One region of the Cobetia sp. Dlab-2-AX genome, then DNA from elsewhere that is predicted to be linked to it. Evidence: predicted binding sites of a transcription regulator. Region 1 holds the regulator's gene; each other region holds the start of a gene.
The links. Region 1 encodes sigma-54, which starts transcription at its own class of promoters, with help from an activator protein. Its sites were predicted from a motif close to TGGCACNNNNNTTGCTNT; they were not measured.

Region 1 (2,204 bases):
CGCAAGAAGGCGGGTTTTCGTCGCCAATCCCTGCATGTACGCCGCCTTTCAGGCGCCTGGGTTGCGTGGAGCAAGCAGCGTGCCGGAAGGATCACCGAGTGTCATCCCGGTGCAATACGGCCAAAAGTGACTTTAAAAACATGCGATTGACGGTAAATGATGCTGCCGGAATGATGGATTTTTGCCAACATCCTGCGCGCCGTCATGGGCCATGATGGGTCATTGACGAGTGGTTGACGGCATGACAGGGCGCGCAACAGGCGCGCCGGTGTCAGTAATGTCAGAGGCTGGTGAGAGAGAAAACCAGCGTCTGAGGTTGGCGGCGGCTGCCATTGTGGAGGTGAAAGCAGGGCATGGCAGCTGCAGGTGATGCCTCAGGCCAGACGCTTGCGCTCGCTGGAGGATGGGATGCCCATCGCTTCGCGATACTTGGCCACGGTACGGCGTGCGACCTCGATGCCATCGCTGGCGAGCAGATCGACCAGGCGTGAGTCGGAGAGAGGCTTGCGAGCCGGTTCTTCCGCAATCAGCTTGCGGATGCGGGCACGAATGGCGGTGCTTGAGTGGGCGTCGCCACTGCCGCTGCCACCGACCTGGCTCGAGAAGAAGAACTTGAGCTCGAAGACGCCGCGCGGGGTGTGGATGTATTTCTGGGTCGTGACCCGCGAGATGGTCGATTCGTGCATCTCGACCACTTCGGCGATGTTGGCCAGAATCAGTGGCTTCATGCCTTCCTCGCCTTGCTCGAGGAAGTCGATCTGGCGCGCCATGATCTCGCGGCCGACCTTGAGCAGGGTGTCATTGCGTGATGACAGGCTCTTCATCAGCCAGCGCGCTTCCTGCAGGTTGTCCTTGAGGAAGGTGTTGTCGGCGGACTTGTCGGCACGCTTTATCAGTGCGGCGTATTCCGGCTGGATGCGCAGCTTGGGCAGCGCTTCCGGGTTGAGCTCGACCTGCCAGCCGTGGCGGGTATAACGCACCAGCAGATCAGGGATCACGTAATCGCTGGCGGGCTCGCCCCAGGCGGATGCCGGACGCGGATCGAGCGCGCGCACCAGGCGGATGACGTGGTCCAGCTCGTCATCGTCAAGGCTCAGTCGGCGCTTGAGCAGCTTGCGGTCATCGTTGCCCAGTGCCTCGAGGAATTGACGTACCAGGCGACGCGCCTGCGCCAGCAGCGGCAGATCATCCGGCAGCAGCGCCAGTTGCAGCAGCAGGCACTCGCGCAGGTCGCGGGCGAAGACGCCGGTCGGGTCGAACTGCTGCAGACGCAGCAGTACCTGCTCGAGCTCGGAGGCCTTGAGACCGGGCAGGCCCTGGCCGCGCAGACCATCGACCAGCTCATCGAGTGACAGGCTCAGGTAACCGGCACCGTCGACGGCATCGATCAGGCTCTCCGCCATCTGGCGTTCACGGCCATCGAGGTCGGTCATCGCCAGCTGCCAGCGCAGGTGGTCCTGCAGGCTCTCGACACTGGTATTGCGATCGAAGTCCGGCCCTTCTTCGCTCCCGCTGCCACTGCCGGAGCTGGTCAGGCTACCGGCGTGGTCCTGGTAGAGGTCCGACCAGTCACTGTCGAGGGGGTATTCCTCGGGAATCTCGCTTGAGGAGTCGGCAGTGGAGATCTCGCTCGTATCCTGTGTCTCGATGACATCCAGCGACTCGTAGTCCTCGTCGAGCTCCAACATCGGGTTGGACTCGAGGGCTTGCTGAATCTCCTGACGCAGATCGAGCGTCGACAGCTGCAGCAGCTGGATCGCTTGCTGAAGCTGCGGCGTCATGGTCAGCGAGGTGCCGAGGCGGAGTTGCAGGGTGGGTTTCATGGAGTCAGTCAATTCACGGCAAAGGAACGTGCTTACTACGCTATACCGTGACTCGGGGCACTGACAAGTGGTTGCTGTGAATATTCAAGCAACTTGCATGCCATGTTTCCACCAAGGTGGTATGGACGTCATGCATGCGTCTGATGTCAGACATGAAAAAGCCGCTACGCGATAAAATCACGCAGCGGCTTTTGAAGCTTTCGCCTCCGGTGGGCTCAGCGCAGCCGCTGACCCTAGAGCGTGAACTCGTGGCCCAGGTAGACGTCGCGCACCTGCTGGTTGGCCAGGATGGAGTCCGCGTCACCGTGGGCGATGATCTGGCCATCGCCGACGATATAGGCGGTGTCACAAATATCGAGTGTCTCGCGCACGTTGTGGTCG
Region 2 (2,204 bases), on a different contig from region 1:
CATCGGCTTGGGATAGCGTCGCCCCAGCTGGCCGAGATGCTCCAGGGTGTCGCGGCTGGGCAGGTCGGCGTCGATGATCACCGCATCGGGCTGATGCTGCTCGACCAGCGCGTGCAGGTCCTCGTGCTCGTCAACGCGCAGCGCCACCTCGAAGCCGGCGCTCAATAGCGCCTGCTCCAGCGCGGCGGAGCGCTCACTGCGGACATCGACGATCAGCACGGTCACGGGCATGTCAGGTTTCCTTGGGTCGGGCATGAGACTTGCCGTACACCCAAGCAGGATCCGTGCCGCAATCTGGTGCAACCTTGCGGCCAAAGGCCTTCAGAGCGGTCGAGCCGAAAGCGTCGCTGCACTGCAATGAGGCATGCGCCTTGCCGACCCTCCCAGCACCATTCGCGTGCGCCAGACTGGTACCCCGCGCCTTGCTGACGCACCGCCAGCGCGCATCCAGCCCGAGACACCGCCTGCACGTGCCACCCTACTGTCCTTGCCAAGCCATTGATCTTCTGGGACTTGTCCCTCTCACACCCCCGCAACTGGCGCGCTACTTGCTTTGTTCCTGTCACTTGCCGTACGGACACTCTGCTGCCGGCAACCATGGCATCACCGACTGCTGCCATCGCTATCCATGACGTGGACCAGGCTCTTCGGAGTACGAGTGCGTCGAACCAGGCCCCTCAATGACGAGGCGCCCTTGCTGTCGTTCATTCACAGCCGTTCGACCACTCGCCGAGCACACCTGACCTCGTGCCCGGCACCGACGCTGAATCAGGAGCCCACTCATGGATATCCGCAACAAGGCCAGCCGCATCCGGCTGTTCAGCTTCAACACTCCGCAGATGCGCGCCTTCCACATGTCATGGTTCGCCTTCCACGTCTGCTTCTTCGGCTGGTTCGGCATCGCGCCGCTGATGGCCGTGGTACGTGACGACCTCGGCCTGACCAAGACCCAGATCGGCAACACCATCATCGCCTCCGTCGCCATCACGGTGATCGTGCGTCTCGCCATCGGCGTGCTGTGTGATCGCATCGGGCCACGCAAGGCCTATACCTGGCTCTTGTGCCTCGGCTCGCTGCCGGTGATGTGCATCGGTTTCGCCGACAGCTTCGAATCCTTCTTCCTGGCCCGCCTGGCCATCGGTGCCATCGGCGCTTCCTTCGTCATCACCCAGTACCATACTTCCGTGATGTTCGGCCCCAATGTGGTCGGTACCGCCAACGCCACCACCGCAGGCTGGGGCAACCTGGGCGGCGGCACTACCCAGATGCTGATGCCGCTGGTGATGGCCGGCCTGCTGATGCTGGGCGTCGAGCAGACCTTGGGCTGGCGTCTGGCGATGGTCGTGCCGGGCATCGTGCTGTTCCTCACCGGTATCGCCTACTACTTCTTCACCCAGGATGCGCCGGACGGCAACTTCAGCGAGCTGCGTGAGCGTGGTGAGCTGCCCAAGGCCGAGAAGGAATACAGCATGCGCGCCACCTTCGGCGCGGCGGCACGCGACATCCGTGTCTGGGCCCTGTTCCTCGTCTATGGCGCCTGCTTCGGGGTCGAGCTGACCATCCACAACGTCGCCGCCATCTACTTCTTCGACCACTTCGATCTCGATCTCGCCACCGCCGGTCTCATCGCTGGCCTGTTCGGCCTGATGAACCTGTTCGCCCGCACCCTGGGCGGCGTCTTCTCCGATCTCTTCGCCCGCCAGGCCGGCCTCAAGGGCCGCGTGCGCTGGCTGTTCATCGCGCTGCTGTGTGAAGGCGTCGCGCTGGTCGGCTTCGCGCAGATGGAAACCCTCGCGGTGGCCATCGGCATCATGCTGGTCTTCAGCCTCTTCGTGCAGATGGCGGAGGGCGCGACCTTCGGTATCGTGCCCTTCGTCAATCGCAAGGCGCTCGGCGCGGTCGCCGGTATCGTCGGTGCCGGCGGCAACGCAGGCGCGGTCGCCGCGGGCTTCCTGTTCCGCAGCGAGGAGCTGACCTACCAGGAAGGCCTGATGTACCTGGGCATGGGCGTGATCGTGATCTCGCTGTTCGCGCTGCTGGTGCGCTTCAGCGCCGCCACCGAAGCCGAGGAAAGCCGCGCCTACGACGCCGCCATCGCGGACCGCAAGCAGCAGAGCGAGCAGCAGCCCGCCTCGGCATAAGCGGATTTCCTTCTCCCCGAGCCAGACACAAGAAGGCCCCGCCTCTGGGAGGCGGGGCCTTCT
Region 3 (2,204 bases), on a different contig from region 1:
ATCTAAGCGGGGCGATCCTGCTGTTGATCAGCCTGTGCATCAATTTCAACCTCGCCAGCTTCGTGATCGAGATCTTCTGGATCATCGCCTCAGTGGTAGGTCTGGTTCGTTGGATGCTGGGCACTCGGCCCCAGACTGCCTGAGGCCGCCCCCTGAGAATCAGCGGCGCCCATGACGAAAAAAACCGCCACGCCCCGAAAGGGCGTGGCGGTTTTGGTTCAGCCGTCACCTGAGGGGATCAGGCGTCGCGCTGGCGCTCGATTTCCGCGGCATGACTGGCGGCTTCACGCTTCGCCACCGCGGCCTCCCCCTTGTCATCCACTGGCGTGGCGGGCTCGGCAGCCGGTGCATTGCCCGCTACCAGCCCCTGCTTCTCCAGCAGTGCCTCGAGGGCAATGACCTGCTTTTCCAGCGACTCGACGCGGCTGCGCGTACGCGTCAGCACATCCATCATGATGTCGAAGTCTTCACGCGAGACCAGTTCCATGCGGTCGAAGGCACCGCGCATCACCCCTTGCACGGACTTCTGCAGCTCTTCCGGGCCATGCGAGGCATCCTGCAGGCGCTCACCGATCTGCTGGGCCATACGCCCGATGACGTCATTCTTGAACATGCTGCACCTCAGCCGTTGCGGGCCGGCAGCCACCTCAAACGGGCTACCGGTCAGAAAATGATGCCCCCTGTACATGGGGCCGTCGTGTCCTGCTGCAAGGATACGCAACCCTGGAGTCGGGTGCATGCCCCGCATCATCCTGCACCAGACAATCCTCATCGACAGGCACACCCCTGCACCACATTAGCACTTTCCCCCACACCCAAAGGCGCAGAAACAGCACCATTACGGTGCATGCCAAGTGACCTTCGGATTCAGCCATCTTTGCACAGGCCGAAAAACTGTCAGCCATTCTGCGATAACCAGATGAGTTACAAGGATTTTCAGCCGCATGGCACATCTCGTGCGATGCACTTGTCAGGAACAGGCCGCCAGCTCATCTGACTGGCCATGCTTAACAAGAATGATCATTCCGGTAGCGAACGGGGGCAGCACATGAAACTGATCACCGCCATCATCAAACCCTTCAAGTTGGACGACGTGCGAGAAGCACTGGCCGACAACGGCGTGCAGGGGATTACCGTCACCGAAGTGAAGGGCTTCGGACGTCAGAAGGGGCACACCGAGCTGTATCGCGGTGCCGAGTACGTCGTCGACTTCCTTCCCAAGGTCAAGATTGAAGTGGCTGTCGATGACAGCAGTGTGGAATCGGTACTGGACGCCATCACCCAGGCGGCCAACAGCGGCAAGATCGGCGACGGCAAGCTGTTCGTCACTCCGCTGGACGATGTCATCCGTATCCGCACCGGTGAACGCGGCGCCGACGCTGTCTGAGCCTCGCGCACAATAACAAGGAGAACCCCGCATGAACGAGATCATCGAGGTCAAGTACGCACTTGATACCTTCTACTTCCTGGTGTGTGGCGCCCTGGTGCTATGGATGGCAGCCGGCTTTGCCATGCTCGAGGCCGGTCTGGTCCGCGCCAAGAACACCACCGAGATCCTGACCAAGAACGTGGCGCTGTTCGCCATCGCCTGCACCATGTACATGGTCGTCGGTTACCACATCATGTACTCGAGCGCCGAAGGCGGCTTCCTGCCGAGCCTGGGCTTCCTGATCGGTGCCGAAAATACCGCTGAGGAGGCGCTCGCTTCCGGTGGCGACATCTACTACAGCGCGCGTTCCGACTTCTTCTTCCAGGTCGTGTTCGTGGCGACCGCCATGTCCATCGTCTCCGGTGCGGTCGCCGAGCGCATGAAGCTGTGGGCCTTCCTGGCCTTCGCCGTGGTCATGACCGGCGTCATCTATCCGGTGCAGGGTTACTGGACCTGGGGCGGCGGCTTCCTGAGCACAGCGGGCTTCAGTGACTTCGCCGGCTCCGGCATCGTGCACATGGCCGGCGCATCCGCCGCTCTGGCAGGCGTGCTGCTGCTGGGCGCTCGCAAAGGGAAGTACGGCAAGAATGGCGAGATCAATGCCATCCCGGGCGCCAACCTGCCGCTGGCCACGCTGGGTACCTTCATCCTGTGGCTGGGATGGTTGGGCTTCAACGGCGGCTCCGAGCTGGTGCTGTCCAACATCGATGAGGCCAACGCGGTCGCCCAGGTCTTCGTCAACACCAATGCCGCCGCCTGTGGTGGTGTCATCGCC

Region 2: NH396_RS08815 (NarK family nitrate/nitrite MFS transporter) is a predicted target of sigma-54. The motif match lies at 538-555, and genes of this name have one in related genera.
Region 3: NH396_RS10150 (P-II family nitrogen regulator) is a predicted target of sigma-54. The motif match lies at 946-963, and genes of this name have one in related genera.

Annotation. Positions count from the first base shown of each region.
Region 1 is NZ_JAMXRV010000003.1:111,412-113,615, forward strand. Features, by position in the region: gene NH396_RS06145 (RNA polymerase factor sigma-54) at 375-1,823, opposite strand; gene lptB (LPS export ABC transporter ATP-binding protein) at 2,057-2,204, opposite strand, start outside.
Region 2 is NZ_JAMXRV010000004.1:203,963-206,166, reverse strand. Features, by position in the region: gene NH396_RS08820 (ANTAR domain-containing protein) at 1-231, opposite strand, end outside; gene NH396_RS08815 (NarK family nitrate/nitrite MFS transporter) at 783-2,141, shown strand.
Region 3 is NZ_JAMXRV010000005.1:116,597-118,800, forward strand. Features, by position in the region: gene NH396_RS10140 (hypothetical protein) at 1-143, shown strand, start outside; gene NH396_RS10145 (accessory factor UbiK family protein) at 239-613, opposite strand; gene NH396_RS10150 (P-II family nitrogen regulator) at 1,049-1,387, shown strand; gene NH396_RS10155 (ammonium transporter) at 1,419-2,204, shown strand, end outside.